Regions from separate parts of the Halomonas kalidii genome, predicted to be linked through region 1. Evidence: predicted binding sites of a transcription regulator. Region 1 holds the regulator's gene; the other holds the start of a gene.

The links. Region 1 encodes PhoB, which activates phosphate uptake and scavenging genes when phosphate is short. Its sites were predicted from a motif close to TGTCATANNNNTGTCANA; they were not measured.
Region 2: a site for PhoB is predicted at 7,176-7,193, ahead of QLQ85_RS16545 (CYTH domain-containing protein). Genes of this name have one in related genera too.

What each region holds. Positions count from the first base shown of each region.
Region 1 covers NZ_JASCQN010000054.1:197,044-208,556, forward strand. Annotated here, with positions in the region: gene QLQ85_RS21435 (FAD-dependent oxidoreductase) at 105-1,265, opposite strand; gene QLQ85_RS21440 (chorismate--pyruvate lyase family protein) at 1,375-1,941, shown strand; gene ubiA (4-hydroxybenzoate octaprenyltransferase) at 1,979-2,875, shown strand; gene phoB (phosphate regulon transcriptional regulator PhoB) at 2,963-3,652, shown strand; gene phoR (phosphate regulon sensor histidine kinase PhoR) at 3,654-4,991, shown strand; gene QLQ85_RS21460 (TetR/AcrR family transcriptional regulator) at 5,192-5,764, shown strand; gene preA (NAD-dependent dihydropyrimidine dehydrogenase subunit PreA) at 5,948-7,264, opposite strand; gene QLQ85_RS21470 (NAD(P)-dependent oxidoreductase) at 7,261-8,652, opposite strand; gene hydA (dihydropyrimidinase) at 8,698-10,140, opposite strand; gene QLQ85_RS21480 (nitrilase-related carbon-nitrogen hydrolase) at 10,188-11,054, opposite strand.
Region 2 covers NZ_JASCQN010000050.1:149,198-160,710, reverse strand. Annotated here, with positions in the region: gene glrR (two-component system response regulator GlrR) at 1-649, opposite strand, end outside; gene QLQ85_RS16570 (hypothetical protein) at 712-1,257, opposite strand; gene QLQ85_RS16565 (sensor histidine kinase) at 1,260-2,756, opposite strand; gene argA (amino-acid N-acetyltransferase) at 3,638-4,951, opposite strand; gene QLQ85_RS16555 (inorganic phosphate transporter) at 5,074-6,339, opposite strand; gene QLQ85_RS16550 (TIGR00153 family protein) at 6,438-7,118, opposite strand; gene QLQ85_RS16545 (CYTH domain-containing protein) at 7,224-8,090, shown strand; gene QLQ85_RS16540 (ion transporter) at 8,165-9,046, shown strand; gene QLQ85_RS16535 (5'-nucleotidase, lipoprotein e(P4) family) at 9,104-9,901, opposite strand; gene QLQ85_RS16530 (L-threonylcarbamoyladenylate synthase) at 10,157-10,780, opposite strand; gene QLQ85_RS16525 (PHP domain-containing protein) at 10,836-11,513, opposite strand, start outside.

The DNA of each region.
Region 1 (11,513 bases):
CGCCACGGGCGACGGGCCCACGGGATGACGACATGCGAATGACACCTACCAGCAACGGTGCAGCAGACCCGGCCAGATCGCCGGAGGCGCCGTCGTTGACGACACTAGCCTAGCAACGGCGGGGCCGCCCGCGCCAGTTCGACTTTCCGACGGACGCAGGCTCCTGTCAACGCAAAACCGATCAAACGTCCGTCCTCGGCCTCGGCGAAGGCGGCCAGATCGCCGCCTTGGCCCTCGATGCGCCAGCGTGCCGGCGCTCGCGTGGGCGGCAGCGCCACCACCGGCAGCAACGGCGTCTTGACCAGCACCGGCCAGGCCCCATAGGCCACCGGCGTGGGGGTCCCGGCAAGGGTCCTGGCCAGGGCCTTGGCACCGGCCTGCAGCGGCAGGACGAACATCGCGTTGATCCCGTCGACGCAGGCCACGTCGCCCAGCGCAAAGATCCCCCGGGCCGAGGTGGCGAGCAGGCGGTCGGTATGGATCCCCTTGACACCGACCTCGAGGCCTGCGGCCTCGGCCAGGGCGGCACGCGGCCGCAAGCCGGTGGCCACCAGCACCAGGTCGGCCTCGAGCCGGCTACCGTCGTCCAGTGCCAGCCCGACCTCGCTGCCCAGCGTCTCGAATGCGGCCAGGGTGCGTCCCAGGCGAAGGCGCATGCCGGCGCCGGCGAAGGCCTCGCCCAGGGCCCGGCCCAGCGGCTCCGGCAACAGCCGTGGCAAGGGAGCACGCTCCGGCGCCACGAGGCTCACCCGATGGCCGCCGGCGATCAGGTCGTTGGCGAACTCGCAGCCCACCAGGCCGACACCGACGATCGCCACCCGTGCCGGGCGGCCGAGTGCCGTCAAGGCGGCGTGAAAGCCCCGGTAGTCGTCCAGGTCGTTGATGGTGAAGATGCGATCGTGCAGCGCCTGGGGAATATCGAAGGGCAGTGCCGGGGCCGCCCCGGTGGCCAGCACCAGCTCGCTCCAGGCCAGCGTCTCGGCGCCGATGCTCAGGGTACGGGCCCGTGGCTCGATGGCATCGACCCGGGTATGGGTGCGCACCACGGCCCCCAGCCGGTCGGCCACTTCCAGCGCCGAGCGAGTCGCCAGGCGCTCCGGGGGCAGATGCTTGGCGAAGCCGGTGGAGAGCAGCGGCTTCGAGTAGTCGTCGCCACCGTCGGCGGTGATCAGGGTGACGGGGCGCTCGGCGTCCAGGGCCCGCAACTGGCGGAGCAGGCCGAAGCCCGCCATGCCGGAGCCGATGATGGTGAGGGGTGCGCTCATGGAATTCCTTGCACGATTGCCGCCGGACGCTTGCGCCGGGCTGCCACAGGGAAGCGTGTCGGAACGACATGTTACACTATGCGCCCCCCGGCCGACCTGGATAGACAACGTGACGCGGAGCGACCCGGTGCACGACGACCAGACGCCCGAGACCCGCCCCCCTCCCGGCTGGCGGCCCCTGGCGGCGGCCCGTCCGGCGATGAGCCCCGACTGGTGGCGGTGGGTCGCCTCACGCGACTCCCTCACCGCGCGCTTGATCGCCGCCGGCGGCGAGCGGCGCTTCCGGGTCCGGCTGCTCGACCAGCGGCTGATTCGCCCCCGGCACGACGAGGCCCGGGTACTGGGCCTTCCCTACCCCCGCCTTGCCTGGTGCCGCGAGGTCGCGCTCTGCCTCGACGGGCACCCCTGGGTGGTGGCCCGCTCGGTGGCACCGTTGGCCCGGTTGCGTGGCCAACGCCTCGAGCGGCTCGGCGAGCGTTCGCTGGGCAGCTGGCTGTTCCGCCAGCCGGGCCTGGAGCGCAGCCCCATCGAGATCACCGCCGCACCGCCGCCCTTCCATGCGGCCAGCGGCCCCTGGGGGCGACGCTCGGTGTTCCGCCACGGCCGCTTCGCGGTCCTGGTGCAGGAGTTCTTTCTCGAGCGCATGGCAGATGACCTGGGGCTGCCTTCGCGCTAGGCTCCGTGGCAGCCAAACCGGATATCACGAGGACGAGATGGACCGATCCCTGATGCGCCCCAAGGGCCTGGCCCGAGTGCCCGACTTCCTGCACCTGACGCGCCTCGACCGCCCGATCGGCACCTGGCTGCTGATGTGGCCCACCCTCTGGGCCCTGTGGTTCGCCGCCGAGGGCGTGCCCGGCCGCGACGTGCTGCTGATCTTCGTCGCCGGGGTCTACCTGATGCGTGCCGCCGGCTGTGTGGTCAACGACTATGCCGACCGCCACTTCGACGGCCACGTCAAGCGCACCAGGCACCGCCCCCTGGCCACCGGGCGTATCAGCGAGGGCGAGGCCCAGGCGCTGTTCCTGCTCCTGGTGATCGCCGCCTTCGTGCTGGTCTGGTTCACCAACCCGTTCACCGTGATGCTCTCTCTGGTGGGCGTGGTGCTGGCCTTCATCTACCCCTTCATGAAGCGCTACACCCACCTGCCGCAGCTGTTCCTGGGCGCCGCCTTCTCCTGGGCGATCCCCATGGCCTTCGGCGCGGTGCTGGGACGGGTCCCGGCCGAGGCCTGGCTGCTGTTCCTCGCCAACGTGGCCTGGACCGTGGCCTACGACACCGAATACGCCATGGTCGACCGCGACGACGACCTGAAGATCGGCATCAAGTCCACCGCCGTGCTGTTCGGCCACGCCGACCGGCTGATGATCGGCCTGCTGCAGGGGCTGACGCTGGTGTTGCTGGGCTGGGCCGGCTCACGCCTGGCGCTGGGCGGCTTCTTCTGGGTGGGGCTGGCGGCCATGGCGGCGACCTTCATCCATCAGCAGTTCCTGATCCGTCACCGGGATCGCGAGCGCTGCTTCCAGGCCTTCCTCAACAACCACTGGTCGGGCCTGGTGGTGTTCGCCGGTATCGCGCTCAGCCTCTGGCCGGCGCTGGAGGGCGGCTGAGCCTGGCGCGGCACGGCACTGTCACGTTATTGTCACAAGGACATGCTGTCATCGTCATCGACCCGTCATTGACCACGAGGCCCCGGGATGACCGCCAAGACCGTTCTGATCGTCGATGATGAAGCACCGATCCGCGAGATGATCGCGGTGGCACTGGAGATGGCCGACTATCGCGTGCTCGAGGCCGACAACGCCCAGGCCGCCCACGCCATGGTCGTCGACCACCAGCCCGACCTGCTGCTGCTCGACTGGATGATGCCCGGCACCAGCGGCATCGAGCTCGCCAGGCGCCTCAAGCGCGAGGAGGCCACCGCCGAGTTGCCGATCATCATGCTCACCGCCAAGGGCGAGGAGGACAACAAGATCCAGGGCCTCGAAGCCGGCGCCGACGACTACATCACCAAGCCCTTCTCGCCGCGGGAGCTGGTGGCGCGCCTCAAGGCCGTGCTGCGTCGCTCCACGCCGCGGGGCGTGGAGGATCCGGTGGAGGTCGACGGACTGCTGCTCGACCCGGTCAGCCACCGGGTCAGTTCCGCCGGCCGCGCCCTGGAGATGGGGCCCACCGAGTACCGCCTGCTGCAGTTCTTCATGACCCATCAGGAGCGCGCCTACACTCGCAGTCAGCTGCTCGACCAGGTGTGGGGCGGCAATGTCTATGTCGAGGAGCGTACCGTGGACGTGCATATCCGCCGCCTGCGCAAGGCACTGGGCGACGCCCACCAGCATCTGATCCAGACCGTGCGCGGCACCGGCTACCGTTTCTCCGCCAAGGGTTGACGTGCGCCCCTGGAGCCGTGAACTCTGGCGCCTGGGCCTGCTCGCCGGCATCGGCGCCCTGGCAGGCTGGACGTTCTCGGCCCCCGGCCTCGGACTCGCCGCCGGCCTGGCCCTCTGCCTGCTCCACCACCTGCGCCAACTGCACGCCCTGCGCACCTGGCTGACCCACAACCCCCATGCCGATCCCCCCGCCGCCAGCGGCCTGTGGGGCGAGCTGTTCGACCGCCTCTACCGTTACCAGAAGGGCCAGCGCCTCACCCAGAGCCGGCTGCGCAGCACCCTCAAGCGCATCCAGGAATCCTCCGAGGCGATGCACGACAGCGTGGTGATGCTCGACCGTCACGGCGATCTGGAGTGGTGGAACAGTGCCGCCACACGGATGCTCGGCCTGGAGGCCGCCCACGACCGTGGCCAGCACGTCACCAACCTGATCCGCGACCCGCGCTTCGTCGACTACTTCCACGCCCGCGATTACCGCGAGCCGTTGACCCTGCCCTCGCCGATCGACGAACGGCTGATCCTGCAGTTCCAGATCACCCTCTACGGCGACGACGAGCGGCTGCTGATGGCCCGCGACATCACCCGCCTGCACCGCCTGGAGGAGATGCGCCGCGATTTCGTGGCCAACGTCTCCCATGAGCTGCGAACGCCCCTGACCGTGCTGACCGGCTATCTGGAGACCTACCACGACCTGGTCGAGGGCCTCCCTCCGCGCCTGGTCCGCGGCCTGTCCCGGATGCAGGAGCAGACCACGCGCATGCAGAACCTGGTCAACGACCTGTTGCTGCTCTCGCGGCTGGAGATCGACCAGGGCGGCGACGACCACGCGCCCCTGGCCATGGACACCCTGCTGGAGAGCGTACGCCGCGATGCCGAGGCGCTCTCCGCCGGGCGCCAGCGAATCACCGTGGAGGTCGAGGAAACGCGGCGACTGATCGGCAGCGAGCAGGAGATCCGCAGCTCCATCTCCAACCTCGCCTTCAACGCCGTGCGCTACACCCCCGAGGGGTGCCGGGTCACCCTGCGCTGGAGGCCCCACCCCCAGGGCGCCTGCCTGGAGGTGGAGGACGACGGCGACGGCATCGACCCGGTGCATCTCCCCCGGCTCACCGAACGCTTCTACCGGGTCGACAAGGGGCGCAGCGCCGCCAGCGGCGGCACCGGCCTGGGCCTGGCCATCGTCAAGCACGTGCTGTTGCGCCACGACGCCCGCCTGGAGATCGACTCCCGCCCCGGCCACGGCGCCCTGTTCCGCTGCGTTTATCCGGCCGCCCGCCTGGCGGCACCCGCCGCCGTCGCCCCGGCCAGTCCACGCGGCTCGCTCGATCCCGCGCCCTAGGCACCCTCGCTGTCGCCGTGGTGGCTACTTGTGTATGATCCGAGTATAGGCTTGTTTTTTATCGATTTTCCGAAAGGGCCCATGGCGTGCCATGGGCAGGCGATCGGAGCGGAACGCCAGCGACACACGGGCTGGCGGCAAGGTACCCCCAGATGGCAAGAAAACAGGATGAAATACGGCGCCACAATCGGGGGAAAATCTTGCTTGCCGCCGAGCGCGTCTTCGCCGAGAGAGGCTACGCCGGCGCCTCGATGGGCGACATCGCCAGACTCGCCGAACTTCCCAAGTCCAACGTGCACTACTACTTCGCCACCAAGGAAGTGCTCTACCGCGAGGTGCTGCTGGAGCTGCTGGAGGTCTGGAAGCAGGATGCGCTGTGCTTCGAACTCTACGACGACCCACGCATCGTGCTCTCGACCTATATCCGCGCCAAGATGATGCACTCCCGCAACCGCGCCCACGGCTCCAAGGTGTGGGCGGCAGAGGTGATGCAGGGTGCCCCGATCCTGCAGGAGCACCTGCGCGACAACCTCTACGAGTGGGCCAAGCTCAAGGAAGCCAAGATCCGCGAGTGGATCGAGGCGGGCGCGATCCTGCCGGTGGAGCCCTCCCACCTGCTCTACATGATCTGGGCCTCGACCCAGCACTACGCCGACTTCGATCACCAGATCGCCCTGCTCAACGACGACCGCCCCCTCGATGACATGCAGTTCGAGAAGGCGGTCCAGTCGGTGATCTCGGTGATACTGCGCGGTATCGGCCTGACCCCCTAGCAGCCTGTCGGACTTAACGCTGATCTACTGCGAAACCCGGGCTTTCGGCCAATTTCACTCGATCTGATTCGTTAAATAGCTCGCTATTCGCCTCATCAGATCGATAAACTTGACTCGAAATCCGTATTTCTCGCGACGATCGGTCAAGTCCGACAGGCTGCTGGGCGACGAGCTCCGGTGTCGTCAGCCGGCCCGGCGGAAGGGATTGCGCGGGTCCTGATCCCAGCTCAGGTAGGGCTTGCCGGTTTCCTGGGGCAGCATGGTGATGCAGTCCTGCACCGGGCAGGTGATCTGGCACAGGTTGCAGCCCACGCACTCCTCCTCGATCACCTCGTAGCGCCGTGCACCGCCGGGGTCGACCCGCTTGGCGATCGACTGGTGCGAGGTGTCCTCGCAGGCGATGTAGCAGCGCCCGCACTGGATGCACGACTCCTGGTCGATGTGGGCGATGGTCCGGAAGTTCATGTCGAGGTGCTTCCAGTCGGTGGTGTTGGCCACCGCCCTGCCGGAGAACGCCTCGATCGAGCGGTAGCCCTTCTCGGCCATCCAGCGCGACAGCCCGTCCTTCATCTCCTCGACGATGCGGAAGCCGTCCAGCATGGCGGCGGTGCACACCTGCACGCTGCCGGCACCGAGCGCCACGAACTCCGCGGCATCGCGCCAGCTGGAGATGCCGCCGATGCCCGAGATCGGCAGGTCGCGGGTGGGGGCATCGCGGGCGATCTCGGCGACCATGTTCAGCGCGATGGGCTTGACCGCGCTGCCGCAGTAGCCGCCGTGGGTGCTCTGCTCGCCCACGGTGGGCCTGGCGACCATGGCGTCGAGGTCGAGACTGGTGATCGAGTTGATGGTATTGATCAGCGACACCGCATCGGCCCCGCCGCGCAGGGCGGCCTGGGCGGCCACACGGATGTCGGTGATGTTGGGGGTCAGCTTGACGATCACCGGCTTGGCGTAATACCGCTTGCACCAGCGGGCGACCTGCTCGATCAGGTCGGGATTCTGGCCCACCGCGGCGCCCATGCCACGCTCGGGCATGCCGTGGGGACAGCCCAGGTTGAGCTCGATGCCGTCGGCCCCGGTGGCCTCCACCAGCGGCAGGATATGCTGCCACGCGGCCTCCTCACACGGGACCATGATCGACACGATCAGCGCGCGGTCCGGCCACGCCTGCTTGACCGCAGTGATCTCGCGCAGGTTGACCGCCAGCGGACGGTCGGTGATCAGCTCGATGTTGTTGAAACCGAGCACCTCGCGGTTCCTGCCGAAGTGCGCCGAGTAGCGCGACGAGACGTTGACCGCGGGCGGATCCTCGCCGAGGGTCTTCCACACCACGCCGCCCCAGCCGGCCTCATAGGCGCGCACCACGTTGTAGGCCTTGTCGGTGGGGGGGGCCGAGGCCAGCCAGAAGGGGTTGGGGGCCTTGATACCGGCGAAGTCGATGGACAGATCGACGCCATTGACGAGCCCGGTGTCGGGCCCTTGGGGAAGAGTCGTCATGCGGCCTCCTGCTTGGCCAAGAGATCCTGGTGGATGGCGTGGGCGGCGAGCTTGCCGTGCTGCACGGCCTGGACGGTGAGGTCCTGGCCGGGGGCCACGCAGTCGCCGCCGGCATAGACCCCCGGCAGCGAAGTGCGAAACGCCGCGTCGACCCGGATGCGCTCGCCGTCGCGGGCCAGTTCGCTGGCCGCCGGGTCGCCGAGGCTGGCGCCGTCGAAGCCCTGGCCGATGGCCCCGAACACGGCGTCGGTGGCGAGCTCGAAGGTCTCGCCGGTGCCGACCAGCCGTCCCTCGGCGGTGCGGGTCTTCTCGAAGCGCATGCCGGCCACGCGCCCCCCGGCGTCGAGCAGCACTTCCACTGGCTGCGCCCAGGTCACCATGCGCACGCCATTGGCCTTGGCGATCTCCTGCTCATGGCCGGTGGCCGACATGGCCTCGACGCCACGGCGATAGACCAGGGTCACCTCGTCGGCGCCCAACCGGGCCATCTGCGTCGCCATGTCGATGGCGGTGTTGCCGGCGCCGATCACCACGCAGCGCCGGGCCAGCGGCAGCCGGGTCAGGTCGTCGGCCTGACGCAACTCCTTGATATAGCTCACCGCCGGGGCCAGCCCCGGGGCATCCTCGCCGGTCAGCCCCAGCCAACGGCTGGTGCCCAGGCCGAGGCCCAGAAACACGCCGTCGTAATCGGTGCGAAGTCGCGCCAGGCTCAGGTCATGGCCCAACCGCTGACCATGACGGATCTCGATGCCACCGATCTCGAGCAGGAATTCCACCTCCTGGCGGGCGAAGTCATCGGTCATCTTGTAGCGGGCGATGCCGTACTCGTTGAGGCCTCCAGGCTTGGCCTCGGCCTCGAAGATGGTCACCCGGTGGCCGAACATCGCCAGGCGGTGGGCACAGGCCAGGCCTGCCGGGCCGGCACCGACCACCGCCACATGGCGACCGCTGTCGGCGGCGCGCTCGAACGGATGCGCGTCGAAGCGCATATGATCGGTGGCGTGGCGCTGCAGCAGGCCGATCAGTACCGGCTGGCACTCGGCGTCTTGGTTGCGCACGCAGCTCCGCTCGCAGAGGATCTCGGTGGGACAGACCCGGGCGCAGCTGCCGCCGAGGATGTTCTGCTCGAGGATGGTGTGCGCGGCGCCGTTGATATTGTGCTCGCCGATCTGGCGGATGAAGCGCGGGATATCGATGTCCGACGGGCAGGCCTCGATGCAGGGGGCGTCGTAGCAGTACAGGCAACGCTGACTCTCGATGATTGCCTGGCGCTGGGTCAGCGGTGGATGCAGGTCGCTGAAGTTGGCCTCCAGCGCCTGGGGTGACATGCCCGGACGATCGGCGAGCGCATCGCCGACCCGGGGCAGATGGGTCAGGTCATGATTCACGGTGGTTACCTCTGTTGTTGTCGTGGGCCTGTCGGGGGCCTGCTTCTAGGAGCGTTTCACCGGCTTGGGCGCATTGAGCTCGGCGCGGCGTTCCAGCAGTTCATACACCCCCGGGTAGGCCGGCCGCTCGAGGTAGCGACCCGCGCCACGCTCGGCGCGCAGCTCACCGTCGCGCCACACCCATTTGCCGCGGCTGACGGTGTGGCGCGGAATGCCGCGGACCGTCTTGCCCTCGAAGATGTTGAAGTCGACGTTCTGGTGGTGGGTCTCGGCCGAGATGGTGCGGGTGCCCGCGGGGTCCCACACCACCAGGTCGGCGTCGGCGCCCACCTGCACCGCCCCCTTGCGCGGGTAGAGGTTGAAGATCCTGGCGGTGTTGGTGGAGGTCAGGGCGACGAACTCCTGCATCGACAGCTTGCCGCTGTTCACGCCCTCCTCCCACAACACCGCCATGCGATCCTCGACCCCGGCAGTCCCGTTGGGGATCCGGGTGAAGTCCTCGCGTCCGGCGGCCTTCTGCTCGGCGCAGAAGCAGCAGTGATCGGTGGCGGTGGTCTGCAGGTTGCCGGACTGCAGGCCGTGCCACAGCGCCTCCTGGTGGCCCCTGGGCCGGAACGGCGGGCTCATCACATGCGCCGCGGCGCGCCCCCAGTCGGGGTCGAGATAGACGCTGTCATCGAGCACCAGGTGGCCGGCCAGGCACTCGCCGTAGACCGGGTGGCCCTGCCGGCGGGCATAGGCGATCTCGTCGACGGCGTCCCGGGTCGAGACGTGTACCAGGTAGATCGGCGCGCCCAGCGTGCTGGCGATGCGGATCGCCCGGCTGGCGGCCTCGCCCTCGACCTGGGGCGGGCGCGACAGGGGGTGCGCCTCCGGCCCGGTCATGCCCTCGGCGAGCAGCTTCTGCTGCATGTGGTAGACCAGCTCGCCGTTCTCGGCATGCACGGTGGGCACCGCACCGAGTTCCAGGCAGCGCGAGAAGCTCTCCACCAGGATGTCGTCGGTGGCCATGATCGCGCCCTTGTAGGCCATGAAGTGCTTGAAGCTGTTGACGCCGTGCTCACGCACCAGGGTCCCCATCTCCTCGCGGACGCTGTCGTCCCACCAGGTGATGGCGACGTGGAAGGCGAAGTCGGCGGCGGCCTTCTCGGCCCAGCCCTGCCAGGTCTCGAAGGCCTCCAGCAGCGACTGCCCGGGGCTCGGGATCACGAAGTCGATGATCGAGGTGGTGCCGCCGGCCAGGGCGGCGGCGGTGCCGGTATAGAAGTCCTCGCTGGCCACGGTGCCCATGAACGGCAGCTGCATATGGGTGTGGGGGTCGATGCCGCCGGGCATCACATACATGCCACCGGCGTCGATCACCTCGCAGCCTGCCGGGGTGTCGAGGTCGGCGCCGATGGCCTGGATCTTGCCGTCGTCGCAGAGGATATCGGCGCGGTAGGTGTCGCTATCGGTGACCACGGTGCCACCGCGAATCAAGAGGGTCATGGGGGGTCTCGCTCGATTGTCGTTGTGGTGGGGGACTCGCCGTCGGGTCACTCCCCGTCGGTCAGGCGCGCATAGGCCTCCGGTCGGCGGTCGCGGAAGAACTGCCAGTTGTTGCGCACCTCGCGGACCATCTCGAGGTCGATCTCGTGAATCAGCAGTTCGTCGTCCTTGTCGCTGGCCTGGGCTTCGATCTGGCCGCGGGGGTTGACGATGTAGCTCGAGCCGTAGAATTCGCCGATGTTCCAGGGGGCCTCGGTGCCGACCCGGTTGATGGCGGCAATGAAGCAGCCGTTGGCGGCGGCGGAGGCCGGCTGCTCGAGTTCCCACAGGTACTGGGAGAGCCCGGCCACCGTCGCCGAGGGGTTGAAGATCACCTCGGCACCGTTGAGCGCCAGGGCGCGCCAACCCTCGGGGAAGTGGCGGTCGTAGCAGATGTAGACGCCGATCCTGCCGTAGGCGGTATCGAACACCGGCCACTCGGACCTGCCGGGCTTGAAGTAGAACTTCTCCCAGAAGCCGGCGACCTGGGGGATATGGGTCTTGTGGTACTTGCCCAGGTAGCTGCCATCGGCATCGAATACCGCGGCGGTGTTGTAGTAGACACCGGTCACGGTCTCTTCAAAGACCGGCACGATCATTACCATGCGGTGCTCGGCGGCGAGCCTCTGCATCATCCGGCAGGTCGGGCCCTCGGGCACGCGCTCGGCGGCGGCGTACCACCTGGGGTCCTGGCTGGGACAGAAATAGGGCTGGTTGAAGACTTCCTGGAAGCACAGCACCTGCACACCGGCATCGGCGGCCTGCTGGATCAGCGGCAGGTGGGCCTCGTTCATGGCCTCGCGAATCGCCTCCGGCTCGAGGTCGGTACTGGCCTTGAGACCCATCTGGATCAGGCCGATTTTCATCTTCTGCATGGTGGCTCACCCGAATCGTAGTTGTTGTCGGACCCTGGAGGACCGGAAGGTGGACCTCACGCCCCCTGGGGCTGGGTTAAAAAAGCTGTCTCAAGAGACAGCTTTTTGAAGCTAGACCCTTGCAAGGGACTCCTGCAAGTCATTTTTTCCTTTCGCTTCACCTTCCTTCAAGTCATTGTATTCAAAGAGTAATCCTGGATTTCAGCGGTTCTCTTCACCAAGCGGGTGAGCGGCTGCACCCGCATGAAGCCCCGTCAAATTCTCCACAAATAATAATAAAAACAAGTAGTTAATAAAAATAACCGAGGATTTTATTTAGACGGCTAATCGACCTTGAACCATGATGAAAACTGACTAGCCTGTCATGAAGCGTGAAAACATCCACGGTATCGGGAGCCGTTACGCAGGCCTTCCGGCCTTCTGAATTCCTGTCGATATCGTCAGTTTTTTCTGGAATTC
Region 2 (11,513 bases), on a different contig from region 1:
CCTTGGCGTGGCCGAAGAGCTCGCTCTCGAGCAGCGGCTCCGGCAGCGCGCCGCAGTTGATCGCCACGAACGGCTTGCCGGCCCGCGAGCTGGCCTTGTGGATGGCATTGGCGAGCAGTTCCTTGCCCGTGCCGGAAGCGCCGGTGACCAGCACGCTCACGTCGGAGGCCGCCACCATGCGCGCCTGCTCGAGGATGCGCTCCATGTCGGGGCTGCGGGTGATGATCGCCGCGCGCCACGACTCGTCGCCCTCGGCGGTGGGGACGCTGGTCTGGGCCAGCGCCTCGTCGATGGCGGCGAACAGCTCGTCGCGATCGACAGGCTTGGTGAGGAAGCTGAAGACCCCCTGGCGGGTGGCGCTGACGGCGTCGGGAATCGAACCATGGGCGGTGAGCAGGATCACCGGCAGCCCCGGGGCCTGTCGCTGGACCTCCTGGAACAGCCCCAGGCCGTCCATCTCGTCCATGCGCAGGTCGGTGAGCACCAGCTCGGGACGGTCGGTCTCGAGCACCTTGAGCGCCTGACGGCCGCTCTCGGCGGTGGTCACCCGGTAGCCGCGGCTCTCCAGGCGCATGCCCAGCAGCTTGAGCAGGCTGACGTCGTCGTCGACCAGCAGGATATGGGCGCTGAGCTCGCGAGAGCCGGGCATCCGCGCCGCGGGCGCTCTGTTACCTGGTATGCGTGTGGCGTGCTTCACGTCTCATCCCCCTGTCAGTCGTCGTCGGTCTGCTGTCGCAGGTTGATGTTCTGTTCGATGGCGGTGAGCGCCTCCAGCTTCTCGGCCAGGGCGTCGTTCTCCTCTTCCAGGGCGGCCAGCTCCTCGCGGGTACTCGCGACGCGGCCGGACATGGCGCGGCGCCCCTCCACCTCGTTGAGCCAGTAGCGCAGCAGCGGCTGCAGCGCCGCGGGCGCGGTGTGCAGGTCGGCCTTGAAGAGCTCGGATGCGCGATCCCACTGGCTCTCGTCGCCCCAGGCCAGCACCACGGCCCGGGCCATGCGTTGATCCTTGGTTTCGCCCTGCAGGCGGCCCAGCATGACCTCGCGCCAACCACGCTCGCCACGCTGGGAGGCCAGCCCGAAGGCGACCCAGTCAGGCAACAGACAGGCCTCGTCGTCGAAATCGGGAATCACGGCATGACAGGCATTGGCCGACGGCTCGGCCGCGGGCCGTGCCGTCGTGCCCGGCTGCTCGGGTAGCAATTCACAACCGGCCAACCAGGTCACCGCCAGGCAAGCCAGCAGAGGGCGGAAATTCATCGTCATCGGTTCCTTGCGTGGGCGCTCGATTCGCCGACGAGCGCCAGATGGTCATGAGCGATCTGCTCTGCCACGAGGACACGTGGCAAGGTCAGGCGGAAGCAGACCGCGAAGTGCGGGTCGTCCACCAGTTCCAGGCTGCCGTGCTGCAGCCTGGCGCAATCGGCGGCCACCGAGAGGCCGATGCCGGAGCCCTTGAGGGGCCCCTTGCGTCGGGCACGGCCCTGGTAGAAGGCCTCGAACAGCCGTGGCCGGTCCTCGTCGGCGATCGGCGTCCCGCTGTTGGCCACCTCGATCGTCAGGCGATCGTGGCTGCGGCGGGCACGGATCTCCAGCTCACCGGCATCTTCGCCATAGGCGATGGCGTTGGAGATCAGGTTGTCGAGGATGCGGGTGGTGGCGGTGTGATCGGCCTGCCACTCGAGCGGACCGTCGAAACAGTCGACCCGCATGCCCTTGTTGTCCAGCGCCAGGCGGTGCTTGGCCAGCACCTCCTTGGCCACGGTGGCGACATCGAGCCGCTCGGTCTCCATCTGGCGGTTGTGCTGCAGCAGGTTGTAGTCGAGCAGCTGCTCGATCAACCGCTGCAGCTCGCCGCCGCTGGCGTCGATCAGCTCGAGGATCTCGCGCTGGTGCGGAGAAAGCTCGCCGGCCACCCCGTCGGCAAGCAGCGCCGAGCCCTCGCGCACGCTGGCCAGCGGGGTCTTGAGTTCGTGGGACATGTGGCGCAGGAACTGCTGTTTCTCGGCCTCGAGCTCATCGAGGCGCGACGAGAGCCAGTCGAGCCGCTCGTCGAGCCGAACCAGCTCGGCCGGGCCCTGGATGGGCCGCACGGCATGGGACTGGTGGCCGCTGCCGATGCTCAGCACCCGGCGCTCGAGCTGTCGCACCGGGCGGATGATCAGCCAGGTGAACAGCAGCATCAGCACCAGGCTGGCCGAGACCAGCGCGGCGGTCTGTAGCCACAGCTGGGTCTGCACGGCCTCGGCACGCTCGCGGATCGCATCGATGCGGATATCGATCTGGCGGTTGGTGGCGCGCCGCACCGCCTCGGTATGCTGGGCGAAGGGCAGGAAGTCGGTGAGCCGCTCCTCGAACTCCTCCAGGGGCAGCTCGGGCAACTGGGCGAGTTCCACCAACTGCTCCTCGAGCGCCGCCACGTCGGGGTCATCGGGCAGCAGCTGGCGCTGCTGGGCAAGCAGTTCGCGGTACTCCTCGATGCGCTCGGCGTAGATCTCCAACAGGCTCTCCTGCTCGACCACCGCGTACTGGCGAGCGCCACGCTCCATCTCCAGGGCCAGGGCGCTGAGCGAGCGCGCCCGACGGGTCTCCTCCACCGCCTGGCGGGCGCTGACATCGGCCAGTCGCGACAGTTCCGACAGGGCCGGTCCAGCCTGGAGCATCAGCACGGCCAGGGGCAACATGACGACGAGGAAAGCCAGCAGAACGAGCTGCAACAGGGAGCGAGGGCGCCAGCGACGCGAGACTCGGGTGGTCATGACCAGAGCTCTTTGCAGAATGATGAGAGACATTGCCATCGTATACGCCCAAAGAGTACCAGAGTTCCGCTGGACAGCGTTCCACTTGCCGCTATGCAACCACCAAAAAGAGCCAAAAAAAGGGCCGGCAGAGCCGGCCCAAGTACGCAGGGAACTGAAGGGTCTGGAAAACGCGCCTCTCGACTGCCTGGTCAGGTCGGTCGGCCCGCTTTCCATGGGCCAAAGGCCCCGAAGCCATGTGAAGACCGTTGATTACCAGGGCCCGTCTTCACATGCGGATGGCGAACCATCGCGTGGCGCACCGCCCTGCTTCGTTCCTGGCACCACCGCCTCGGCCTGCGCCGAAGGCGATGCTGCGCGATTCGATCCCCCCGGAAGGGGGGATGAGGCGTCCTTGCCTGGGCGTCCTTGCCCTTCTGGTACACTTCCGTGCCTGTCGGCGGTACCCGTCTCATCGCAACCTAAAGTCACACATCGCTTGGAGCAGACGCTGATCGCTTCCGGGGCCGGACGCACAGGGCAGTGTTTGACCGGACTCCCTTGGCGATCGAAAGCGGCTCGAGCCGTAATGAACCGCTTCCGTTGCTCACCCATACCATTGCCAATCTCGTGCCATAAAACCGGCATCACCACTAATTTCAACAAGTTATTTCGATGGTGGAGTTGGCATACCGCCTGCCGGGGGAGGGTTTGAGGCCGACTGGCGGATTCTCGGCGGCCTTTCGTCTCCATATGGCGACGCCAATCTGGAGAGAGAAAAAAATAACTGCTGAATCAGTAACTTGAAGCGTAGCCCGATGGCGACACCCACGCAAGCCACGACGCTGCGAGGCGACAGCGCTTCGCCCCGCCTGGATCGCGAGGGGACGGCAGGGCGCCGCTCAGGCGAGCGGCTTGACCAGGATCTTCGACTTGCGGGCGTGGTTGTAGGTGTCGCGCTTGAGCGGCGGCAGGGCGTCGATGTCGGCCAGGCGGAAGCCGTGCTCGAAGAACCAGTGCGTGGTATGGGTGGTCAGCGCGAACAGCGCCGTGAGCCCGAGGCGCCGCGCGCGGCGCTCGATCTCGGCCAGCAGCAGTTCGCCCCGGGCCCCGCCGCGGTAGTCGTCGTGCACCGCCACGCAGGCCAGCTCGGCCATCTCGGCGTCGCTGAAGGTGTGCAGGGCCGCACAGCCGATGACCATGCCGTCGCGCTCGATCACCAGGTAGTCGTCGATCTCGTGCTCGAGCCGCTCGCGGGAGCGCGGCACCAGCATGCCGCGGTGCTCCAGCGGCTCGAGCAGCTCGAGCAGGCCGCCGATGTCGCCGAGTTCCGCCGGGCGCAGCTGCTCGTAGCGGTGCTGGGTGATCATGGTGCCCACCCCGTCGCGGGTGAACAGCTCGCCGAGCAGGGCGTTGTGGTCGTGCCAGGAGATCAGGTGGGTGCGGGCCACGCCATGCCGGGCGGCGGCACAGGCCGCGCCCAGGTGGCGGGCCAGCTCGCTGCCGGGGTCGGCCTGGCGCAGCAGCGGTTCGGCATCGGCCGGGGTCAGTTGACGCTGCAACTGGCCGCTGTGGTCGTACAGGCCGCTGGCCTCGCCGAGCAGGATCAACTTGTCGGCACCGAGCGCCATGGCGGCGTGCTGGGCCACCTCGGAGGCGTCGAGATCGAACACCTCGCCGGTGCTGGAGAAGCCCAGCGGCGGCAGCACCACCAGTGAGCGCTTCTCCAGCAGCCCCTCGATCGCCGCGGCCCTCACCCGCCGCACCTCGCCGCTGTGGTGGAAGTCGATGCCCTCGCGCACCCCCAGCGGCTTGGCCATCACCAGGTTGCCCGAGACCGCGGTCAGCTCGACCCCGTGCAGCGGGGTATTGGGCAGCCCCAGCGAGAGTCGCGCCTCCAGCCACAGGCGCTGCTCGGCGGCGGTGCGCTCGACGCACGCCATGATCGTCGGGTCGGCGACCCAGCGCCCCCGGTGGTGCTTGGGCGCGATGCCGGCCGCCTCGAGGGCCAGCTCGACCTGGGGGCGGATGCCGAATACCACCACCAGCCGCACGCCCAGGGTATGAAGTAGCGCCAGGTCCTGGATCAGCTGCTCGCTTCGCCCGCGCGCCATGGCCTCGCCCTCGATCAGGATGACGAAGGTTCGGCCCCGGTGAGCGTTGATATAGGGCGAGGAATTGCGGAACCAGTCGACGAAGGGGAAGCGAGTATCCAAGGCCGCACTCCGGCAGCAGATGAGAGAAAGACGATGCGAGTCTCGACTATATCAGAGCCGACAAAACGGCGGCACCACTGCCGTGGTACCGCCGCTCGATCGCGTTCGAGGCGGCTCGGCTGCTAGCCGAAGATGCCCTTGAACATGAAGAAGAACAGAATCGCCAGGCCGGCGCCGGCCGGCAGGGTGATCAGCCACGACATGATGATGGTGCCGATCACGCGCAGGTTCAGCGCCGACATGCCGCGGGCCAGGCCCACGCCGAGCACCGCCCCCACCAGGGTGTGGGTGGTGGAGATCGGCAGGCCGGTGCCCGAGGCGAGCACCACGGTGGTGGCGGCGGCCAGGGTGGCGGCGAAGCCGCGGCTCGGGGTCAGCTCGGTGATGCCGGTACCCACGGTGGCGATCACCTTGTGGCCATAGGTGACCAGGCCGACGACGATGCCGATGCCGCCCAGCAGCAGCACCCACCAGGGCACCACGGCGGAACCACCCACGGCGCCGCCGCGATGCACCACATCGACTACCGCCGCCAGCGGCCCCACGGCGTTGGCCACGTCGTTGGAGCCGTGGGCGAAGGCCATGGCACAGGCGGTGAAGATCATCAGCACGCCGAACACCCGCTCGACATTGCCGTAGCCGAAGTTGTCGTCGGCGCGACGTTCGTAGACGACCCGCCGCTCCATCAGCACGCCGATGCCCATGATCACCAGGCCGATCGGAATCGACAGCAAGAAGCTCAGGCCGAAGCCCAGGTCGAGCCCCACGTGCTTGAGGCCCTTGTTCAGGGTGACCATGGCGACGATGAAGCCGACCAGGAAGACGTAGAGCGGCAGATAGCGCTTGGCCGAGGCGAAGGGGTCGCGGGCCTCGAAGATCAGGTGCTGAACCGACTTGAACAGCAGATAGGCGATGGTGCCGGCCAGCAGCGGCGAGACCACCCAGCTGGAGGCGATCTGGCCGACCTTGCCCCAGGCCACCGCTTCCATGCCCAGGCCCACGGCGGCAAAGCCGACGATGGCACCGACGATGGAGTGGGTAGTGGAGACCGGCCAGCCCCGGGCCGAGGCGATCAGCAGCCAGATGGCCGCCGCCAGCAGTGAGGCCAGCATGCCGTAGACCAGCAGTTGGGGGTCGTTCGCGAGCAGGGTCGGATCGATGATGCCCTTGCGGACGGTATCGGTGACCTCGCCGCCGGCCAGGTAGGCGCCGAGGAACTCGAAGATCACGGCGATGATGATCGCCTGCTTGATGGTGATCGCCCGGGACCCCACCGAGGTGCCCATGGCGTTGGCGACGTCGTTGGCGCCCACGCCCCAGGCCATGAAGAAGCCGAAGGCACAGGCCAGGATGATGAAGATTTCGCCGTGCTGCGCGATGATCGACATAGGGGAAGTCGTCCTATGTGGCTGTCAGGGAGTAGCGGATTGGCGTGATGGCGGACGCGCCGCGCACCCTGTCATGCGGTGCCGCGACGGATCGCATCCTAGCGAGCCGTGAGGATCTGCAGGCGACTGCCGACGCGTTCGGCACGGTCGGAGAGTTCGCCGACCCAGTCGATGATCTTGTAGAGGAAGATCACGTCCACCGGGGGCAGCTGGCTCTCGAGCTCGAACAGCTGGCGGCGAATGGCCACCTGCTGGCTATCGGCCTGCTGCTCGAGCACGTGCAGCTCGCGGATCAGCTTCTGCATCACGTCGGAGACGTTGCGACCGAAGCCGGACTCGAGCAGGTCCTTGAGCTCCTCCAGGGCATGGCGCGCCTGGGCCACGCAGGCCACGGCGGTCTGCATGTAGTCGCGCATCGGCTGGACGAGGGGCTCCGGCACCTGCATGCGGCGGCCGAGCATGATGCCGGTGATGTCGCGTACCTTGTTGGCGATCTTGTCCTGGACGCTGATCAGGTCGAGGATGTCGGTGCGCGATACCGGCAGGAACATGGTGTTGGGAAGGTTGAGGCGCAGCTCGGTCTTGAGCTCGTCGGCCTCGTGTTCGAGCCGGGTGACGGTCTCGCGGTGTGTCTCGGCGGCCTCCCAGTCACCGACGAGGGCGGCTTCGAAGAACGGCAGCAACTGATCCGCGCATTCGTTGGCCTTGACGATATGGGCCAGCAGCGGCTGGAATGGCGAGCGGCCGAACATCGCGGAGAAAGGATTGGGTGTGACCATGGGCATCCATGTGCGCTGAAGAATTGGCGGCGACAGTATAGTGACCGCCTCCGCTCCCGTCATGAAAATATCACCTGAAGTTAACGCAAGCGAGGCGGCAATGTCATGAGCCACGAGATCGAACTCAAGCTGGCCCTGGGCCCGGAAGGTCCGGCGGCACTGCGCGGCCACCCGCTGCTCGACGGCCTCGTGCCACGACTTACCACCCTCGGCAACACCTACTTCGACACCCCCGAGGGAGCCCTGGAAACCGCCCGCATGGCGCTGCGCCTGCGCCGGGCCGATGGCCGGCTGCTGCAGACCCTCAAGACCCGCGGCCAGGGCGGCGGCGGGCTCTCGCGCCGCGGCGAGTGGGAGTGGGAAGTGCCGGGGCCGGGGCTCGATCTCGCCGGGCTCGCCGCCCTGCCGCCCATGGCCGCCCACGGCGACGCGCTGCTGGCCCGGCTGGTGCCACGCTTTGCCACCGACTTCCGCCGTGAAGCCTGGCGACTCGACTTCGGCGAGGCGCGCATCGAGGTGGCCCTCGACCTGGGCGAGATTCGTGCCGCCGGCCGTACGGTGGCGATCCGCGAACTGGAACTCGAACTCGAGGCCGGTGAGCCGGATGCCCTGTGGGACCTGGCCGAGGCACTCGCCGAGTCGGTGCCGCTGCGCCCGGCGGACACCAGCAAGGCCGCCCGGGGCGGCGCCCTGCTGGCCGGCACCTGGCCCCTGCCCGAAGGCGGCAACGCCGGGGCCTGGCTGCATCGTGCCGTGGTGGCGCTGGATGCCTTCGTCGATACCGGCGATCCCCGGTGGCGTGAGCAGGCCCGCGAAGCCTTCCTGCACCTGGTCGACTCGGCGGGCAGCCCTCATGCCACCGCCCGCGAACTGGCCCGGGGGCTCGACGATCCCGCCTGGCCGACGCCGGCCTTCGGCCGCGCCGCACTGCGCCTGGCCCGCCGCCTGCCCGCGGGCAGGCAGGCGCCATGATGGTTGCATGAGATGGGCGGTTCGTGTGATGAGGGAGGTTCGTCAATGAGCAGGTCGGCAGCCAGGAGAGCGCCATGACCCTAGACTTCAAACCCGGTGGCGCAGGGCTGCGTACCCGCATCTTCCAGATCATCTTCGAGTCGGACACGCCCCTGGCCAAGGGCTTCGATATCGCCCTGATCGGCGTGATCCTGACCAGCGTGCTGGTGGTGATGCTCGAGAGCATCCAGAGCCTGCGCGCCGACTACGGCGACCTGTTCTACTGGCTGGAGTGGGGCTTCACCCTCGCCTTCACCATCGAGCTCGCCGTGCGCCTCTACTGCCTCGACAAGCCCCTGCGCTACCTGCGCAGCTTCTACGGTGTCGTCGATGTCATCGCCATCCTGCCCACCTGGCTGGTGCTGATCGTTCCCGGCGCCCAGTCGCTGGTGGTCGTGCGCCTGCTGCGCGTGCTGCGCATCTTCCGCGTGCTGCGGCTGATGCAGTTCGTCGGCGAGGGGCGCCTGTTGCTGGGGGCCCTCAAGCGCAGCGTCCACCAGATCTTCCTGTTCCTGTTCACCGTCTTCATGCTGGTGACCATCTTCGCGGCCCTGGTCTACCTGATCGAACCGGCCGAGGCCGGCTTCACCAGCATCCCCACGGCCATCTACTGGGCCATCGTCACCCTGACCACGGTGGGCTACGGCGACATCGTCCCGGTCACCCCCATCGGCCAGGCGATCTCGGTGGTCGTCATGCTGATCGGCTACTCGATCATCGCCGTGCCCACCGGGGTGTTCTCGGCGGAGGTGATCCGTTCGATCCGCGCCGACCGTTACTCCGACGAGGCCTGCCCCGGCTGCGGCCACGACCGCCACGAGAAGCGCGCGAAATACTGCCTGCGGTGCGGCACCTGGCTCGACGAGGATACGCCGGACCCCAGGAACGACGACGCGCCCTCCACCGACGAGGCGTAGGGCGCGTCCTGGGTGGGTCCCGGCCCACCGGCCTCCCCGGCCGGTGAACCGCGAGACTCAGTCGGTCTCTAGGGGCGCCTCCCACTGCTCCAGGGGGGCATCGCTCCAGGTGCCGTAGGTGGCATTGGGGAAGACGATCCAGTCACGGCCGAAGCGCTCGGCATGCTCCTCGGCCCGCGCGTGCTGGTCCGCCAGGGGCACCTTGCTGACGAACTCCTCGGAGAAGTCGTGCAGGGTATCGCCCAGCAGCATGACCAGGGTGTGGTTCTCCTCCACGAGGTCCCGGCGCTCCTGCTTGGGCGGCCCCAGCAGCAGCACGGTGTCGTCGGAGACCTGCGGCAGCCCCAGCTCGTTCAGGGTCGCCAGGGTCGCCGCCTTGTTCTCCTGGTAGCGGTCGGAGACATAGTAGATCGCCACGCCCTGCGCGTCGGCGAACTCGAGAAACTCCATGGCCCCGGGGATCACGCCCGGAGCGCCTTCGCGCTCCCAGTGCCGCCAGGTATCCCAGCTGGTGTAGTCGTGGCACCGCTGCATGTCCCGCGCCAGCAGCGCACTGTTGTCCAGCACGGTTTCGTCCAGGTCGGTGATGATCGCCAGGTCGGCGTCTTCCCCATGCCGGTCGATCTGCTGCTCGAGACGCAGGGTGGCCAAGGCAAAGCCCTGGCGCTGCAGGGCGGCGACTTCGGCCGACTGCTGCTGGTAGCGCAGCCCCATGGTGTAGGCGGCCTGCTCGCAGAGGGCCGGCGCGGCGGCGTCCCGGGTACTCTCGTCGGCGCCGGCGGAGGCGGCAACGGACAGGGTGGTCAGGGCGATCAAGGTGGTAGTCGCGACGTTGTTCTTGGGGAAACGGCTCATCAGGGACTCCTTGCGGTGTGTCGAGGCGGGCCGGCTGCCAGCCACGGGCGGCTCCTTCGCCTCGCTCGATTGGCTCGTGGCCTGGAAGCCACGAGCATCACCCTAGGCGATATTGATTGACCGTTCAATTAAAAACCATGACCGACCTGCCCCATGACGCCCCTCTCTTCCCCGAGATCGATGCCCCCGAATGCGAAGCGCCCGGCGGGTGGCCGGGCGCTGGGAGCAGACGAATCGGCGGACAGCCGCCGCGGATCACTCGCGGAAGGGTTCGACGTCGCCTCGCCCCTCGCGGATGATCTTCGGCGGCAGGTCACGCAGGTCGATGACGCTGGTCGCCTCCAGGTGGCAGGCACCGCCGTCGATGATCAGGTCGAGATGGGCACCGAAGCGCTCGCGGATCTCCTCCGGGTCGGTCATCGGCAGCGCCTCGCCCACCGGGATCAGGGTCACGCTCATCAGCGGCTCCCCCAGGGCACCGAGCAGCGCCCGGGTGATGCTGTGGTCCGGCACCCGCATGCCGATGGAGCGGCGCTTGGGGTGCAGCAGCAGCCGCGGCACCTCGGTGGTGGCGTTGAGGATGAAGGTATAGGGTCCCGGGGTGTGGGCCTTGAGCAGCCGGAAGACGGCGTTGTCCACCTTGGCGTAGGTGCCGATCTCGGAGAGGTCCGAGCAGATCAGGGTGAAGTTGTGCTTGTCGTCCAGCGAGCGCAGCCACTTGATCTTCTCGATGGCCTTCTTGTCACCCAGGTGGCAGCCCACGGCGTAGCCCGAATCGGTGGGATAGGCCACGACGCCACCATCGCGAATGATCTGGATCGCCTGGTCGATCAGGCGCTTCTGGGGATTCTCTGGATGGATCTGGAAGAACTGGCTCATGCGAGCTCCCTGTTCGATGGCCGATGGATATTGTCACTATAACGTTGCCCACCGTTCACGCCGCCACCCCATCGACGAGACCGGCCAGGCGCGGGTGGGCCCATACCGGCGGAGTGGCGGTACGCGGGACCGGGCTCATGCTGCCCGGGGCCAGGTGGCCGCCGGGGAAGTGGAAGTCGCTGCCCACCGAGGCGTAGAGGCCACGTTCCTGCAGTTGTCGTGCCAGGTCACGGGTGGCGTCGGGGTTCTGGAAACCGCTGACCAGTTCGGCGGCCTGCCCCCCGGCGGCACGGAAGGCGTCGAGCAGCAGCCCCCGCTTGCGCCGGGTCAGGCCGTGGCGCATCGGATGCGCCAGCACCGCCACGCCACCGGCATCGAGGACCCAGCCCACGGCCTCGGCGAGCTCCGGCCAGTGCGTCTTGACGTCGCCGGCCTTGCCATTGCCGAGATGCTTCCTGAAGGCCGTGGCCACGTCGGGCACCAGCCCCGCCGCCACCAGGGCCCGCGCGAAGTCGGGCCGGCCCAGGGGGCGCGGCGAGCCGGCCTGCTCCCGGGCCCGCAACAGGGCGTTCTCGAGCCCCAGCTTCTCCAGGCGCCGGGCGATCAGCTCGGCCCTCGCCTCGCGCGCCACGGCCTGGGCCGCGAGCCCCGCGACCAGGGTGCCCCGGGGCCCCTCCGGCAGCAGGCCCACCACATGGATATTGATGCCGGCCCAGCGGGTGGAGAGCTCGGT